Regions from separate parts of the Halanaerobium saccharolyticum subsp. saccharolyticum DSM 6643 genome, predicted to be linked through region 2. Evidence: riboswitches for the same ligand, from Rfam matches in the RefSeq annotation. Region 2 holds a riboswitch; the other holds the start of a gene.
What was found. Region 2 has a riboswitch for molybdenum cofactor ahead of HSACCH_RS11350 (aldehyde ferredoxin oxidoreductase family protein). Riboswitches for the same ligand answer to the same signal wherever they lie in the genome.
Positions count from the first base shown of each region.

Region 1 (2,468 bases), on a different contig from region 2:
AGTAAGATTACAAATTGGGAGCTAAAAGAACTTAAAGATTTAATGAGCCAGTGGCAGTATAAATTACAGCAGAATAATGGCTGGACCAGTCTCTATTTTTGTAACCATGATCAACCAAGAATTGTCTCTCGCTATGGAGATGATGGCAAGTATCGTAAAGAATCAGCAAAAATGCTGGGAACAATGCTCCATACTTTAAGAGGTACTCCCTTTATTTATCAGGGTGAGGAAATTGGAATGACCAATATTAGTTTTGATTCTTTGACTGCTTTTGATGATATTGAAACTAGAGGTTATATTAAAGCAGTTCAGGAAAAAGGAGAAATGAGTGAAGAAGAGATCTTAGAGATTGCAAATTATAGAACTCGGGATAATGCTCGCACACCTATGCACTGGAATGAAAGTAAATATGCTGGATTTTCTGAGGTTGAGCCCTGGTTAAGAATGAATAATAATTATCCAGAAATCAATGTTGAAAAAGATCTAACTGCAAATGATTCAGTTTTCAAATATTATCAAAAGCTGATTTCTTTGCGCAAAAAATATCCAGTATTTGCTTATGGTAAATATAATATTCTAATGGAAGAAGATAAAAATATATATGCTTACCAGCGTTTGGGAGAAGAAAATAATTTGCTGGTATTATTAAATTTTTCTAAAGAAAAAGTTAACTATAAATTAGATTCTGAAATAAAATTTGAGCAGGCTAAATTAATATTAAATAACTACCAGGAAGGCATTAAATCTGAACTTCAAGGATCTCTGAGACCTTATGAGGCTAGAGTTTATATTTACTAAACTAAAATTGATTAAAAACAAAATTTTTAACTGCTTGACAAAACTAATTAATATGGATATTATTAATGTAAGAATAGTCGCACAACTCCGAGCGCTTTTAAGCTAAGACTTGCATGTTAAGCTTACTGCGCCGATAGGGTTTAAAAGGAAACTTTTGAGCCTCCCGGATGGAAAGGAGTGATCGATATGGATTGCATTATGTTTAATCCGCCTTAAACTTCCGGTAATTATACCGGGAGTTTATTTTTTTGTGTTTTAAAAATATAGGGTTTGATTTTTCTAAAATTAAATCAAAAGTCAATACATTAAAACAAGGGGGATTATTATGTCAATAAAGAAGATTATTTTTTCATTACTTATTTTTATGTTGATCTTTAGTTCAGCTGCGGCTGCTCAAGAGATATTAACAATGGCAACTACAACCAGTACTGAGAATTCTGGGCTTTTAGCTGAATTGATTCCACCTTTTGAAGAAAAGTTTAATGTGCGGGTAGATGTTGTAGCCGTAGGAACTGGAGCTGCAATTGAACTGGGACGGAATGGTGATGCTGATATAATTTTTGTTCATGCCCGGGAAGCTGAAGATGAATTTGTGGCAAATAGCTATGGGGTAAATAGAAGAGATGTAATGTATAATGACTTTGTTATTTTAGGACCAACTTCTGATCCAGCCGGGCTTAGGGATACTGAAAATGCTGCAGAGGCACTAGAAAAAATAGCTGCATCGAAAACAGAATTTGTATCGCGTGGTGATAATTCTGGTACCCATAAGAAAGAATTATCTCTTTGGGATAGTGCTGGAATTAAGCCCGATGGCAGCTGGTATTTAGAAAGTGGTCAGGGTATGGGGCCAAGTATAAATATGGCAGATGAGCGCCAGGCATACATTTTAGCTGATCGAGGAACTTTCTTAGCTTATAGTGGTGATATAGAATTGGAGATATTAAATAGTGGAGATCCTGCTTTATTTAACCCTTATGGGATTATTCCAATTAATCCAGCCTATCATACTCATGTTAATTATCAGATGGCAATGGCTTTTACAGGCTATGTAACTTCTCAACAGGGTCAAAATTTAATAAATAATTATATGAGATACGGAAAACAACTATTTTATCCGTCTGCAATTGAAGAAGATAATCTGGTAGATTAAGCTTATATTTAATAGATAAGAATGGCTGGCTGTAGGATTAATTAGTCTCTACAGCTGGCTCTTTAAAATTTGTTTGACAGGAGGCAAAAAGTGGGCTATTATGCTGATGCAATATATAGAGCTTTAAAACTAATTATAACTATAGATTCTGAAGTACTCAATGTAGTAACAACTTCTCTTAAAATTTCTATTTCTTCAACCTTAATTGCTTCAATTATTTCTGTTCCACTGGCCATCTTAATTGCTAGAAAGAAATTCAAAAGCAAAAAATTTGTAAATATTATTTTGAACACTCTCTTAAGTTTACCTACAGTTGTAGTTGGTATTTTTGTTTATTCTTTAATTTCTCGTCGTGGTGTTCTGGGAGAATTAGAACTTTTATTTACTCCGATTGGTATAATCGTAGGACAGGTAATTTTAATTACCCCCCTTATAACTGCTTTAATTAGGAATGTTATTTTTTCTCTAGATGAAAAATTATATAAAACAGCATTATCAATGGGAGCAAGCCGCAGTC
Region 1 covers NZ_CAUI01000019.1:153,207-155,674, forward strand. Annotated here, with positions in the region: gene HSACCH_RS08250 (alpha-glucosidase) at 1-798, shown strand, start outside; molybdenum cofactor riboswitch at 872-992, shown strand; gene HSACCH_RS08255 (substrate-binding domain-containing protein) at 1,124-1,951, shown strand; gene HSACCH_RS08260 (ABC transporter permease) at 2,042-2,468, shown strand, end outside.
Region 1: it holds a riboswitch for molybdenum cofactor, as region 2 does, so the genes downstream of both, HSACCH_RS08255 (substrate-binding domain-containing protein) here and HSACCH_RS11350 (aldehyde ferredoxin oxidoreductase family protein) in region 2, are expected to answer to the same signal.

Region 2 (2,468 bases):
ATAGTGATGGAATTTATATTGAAAGAGCTGATCCCCGGCTGACAAAAGTTTATGTAGAGCCTACAAGTGACTGTAACTTAAACTGTAAAACCTGTGTTAGGCATTCCTGGGATGAAGAAATGGGTTTTATGAAAATGGAAGATTATAAAAAATTAATAAATGGACTAAAAGATTTTGAAGGCCTGAAAAAAGTTTCATTCTGGGGGATTGGCGAGCCTCTTTTTCATCCTCAAATTGCAGAGATGATTGAGTTGGCTTCTGAACTAAAAGTTAAAACTCAGATGATTACAAATGGACTTTTGTTGAATAAAGATAAAGCTTCAGAATTACTGGAGGCTGGACTTAACAGTCTGGTAGTTTCTGTGGATGGAACTTCGCCGGAGACAATGGCTGATATTCGATCGGGAGCAGAATTAAAGACTGTAATTAAAAATGTAAACTATTTTCGTAATCTTCGGGATAAAAAACAAAGTGAATGTGAGATTGGCATCGAATATGTGATTATGAAATCAAATGTTGAGGAACTTAGGGATTTGCGTAAATTGGCTCGTAGAATAGGGGCTTCTTTTATTTTTTTAACAAATCTACTTCCATATACTGAAGATATGTCAGCTGAAATATTATATTCTTTTTCTATTAGCCGCTCTCAACCTAAAATCAGAACTGAACATAGACCCGAAATTTATCTACCTCCAACTGATTTGAGGGAAGATATTATTCGTGATCTGGCTGCAGTCGGCGGAAAATCAAGCTCAATTAGTACAACTCAGGTACCATTTAATCCTCATCGGGGCTATTGTAAGTTTGTAGAAGATGGCTCAATTGCAGTTAACTGGCAGGGAGAGATTAGTCCTTGTATTGCTCTAATGCACAGTTATGACCTTTATATTAGAGAGCGCGAAAAGCATATCAATAAATATTCATTAGGAAAAATATCAGAATCGGGGCTCTCAGAAATTTGGAACAGTGATGATTTTAAAAAATTTCGCAAAAAAGTTAAAGAATTTCCTTTTTCAGATTGTACTCAATGTTCAGGCTGTGAAATGTCTAAAGAAAACAAAGAAGACTGCCACGGGAATCAGTTTCCAGTTTGTGGAGACTGCTTATGGGCTCGAGGTGTAATTCAATGTCCATAATAAAATTGAAAATAAAAGCTGCTTTAAATGTGAATAAAATAATTTTAATATTTTGAAAATTAAAGCAGGAATTTGACTTGTTAAGTTTAATAAGTACTAATATACCTTCGAGTCTTTTTGCCTAAGGAGTTTTCTAAGGAAATTAGACCGCTGGGTTGAGGAAGAAATGACTCAGCCTCCCGTGCTTGGAAAGAAGAGTAAATCTAAAGGAGGTATAATTGATTATGGGAAAAATTTATGAATATCAAGTTTTAAGAGTAGATTTGACAAATGAGGAAATTACTAGAGAAACAATTTCAGGTGAAAATGTAAAAAAATATCTTGGTGGTAGAGGCTTAGCTTCAAAAATTCTGTATGATGAAATTGACCCTAAGGTTGATCCATTAAGCCCCGAAAATAAATTGATTTATGCTACTGGGCTTTTAACTGGAACAGCAGCATCTACTGGTGGCCGTTATATGGTTGTTACCAAAGGCCCTTTAACAGGTACTATTGCCAGCAGTAATTCAGGTGGGTTTTTTGGTGCTGAATTGAGATTTAGTGGCAATGATATTATTATTTTTGAAGGTAAGGCTGAAAGACCACTTTACCTATCAATCGAAGGAGAAAAAGTTGAGCTTAAAGATGCTTCTGAAATCTGGGGTAAGGGAGTTTATGAAACTACCGATTATCTGTTAGAGGCTATGGATGCTCTCGATGCTAGAGTTAGCTGTATTGGACCTGCTGGAGAAAATTTAGTGAAATTTGCTTCAATTATGAATGACAAGGATCGAGCTGCCGGTAGAACCGGGGTTGGTGCAGTTATGGGTTCTAAGAATTTAAAAGCTATTGTAGTAAGAGCTAAGGATAAACAGGTCGAATATTTTAAGGATGAAATGCTGAAAGTAGTTCAGAAACAGACTAAAATGCTCAAAGAAGATGGAGTTACTGGTGAGGGTTTACCTGCATTAGGAACTAAAGTTCTTGATAACATTTGTAATTCTACTGGAGTTTATCCGACTAGAAACTTTCAGGAATCTACTTATGAAGATGTTGCTGAAGTATCTGGAGAAGCACTGGTGGAAAAAGGATATCTGCAGGGTAATAAAGGTTGTTATGCTTGTCCAATCCGCTGTAGTAGGGATACTAAATTACCAAATGGTCGTTCCGGGGAAGGTCCGGAATATGAAACAGGTTGGGCTTTTGGAGCAGACTGTGGTGTGAAGGATTTAAATGCGATTGTAGAAGCAAACTATATTTGTAATGACCTTGGAATGGATACTATTTCTGCTGGTGCTACAATTGCCTGTGCCATGGAAATGTATGAAAAAGGCTATATAGATAGAGAAGAAC
Region 2 covers NZ_CAUI01000023.1:261,609-264,076, reverse strand. Annotated here, with positions in the region: gene HSACCH_RS11355 (radical SAM protein) at 1-1,136, shown strand, start outside; molybdenum cofactor riboswitch at 1,230-1,348, shown strand; gene HSACCH_RS11350 (aldehyde ferredoxin oxidoreductase family protein) at 1,361-2,468, shown strand, end outside.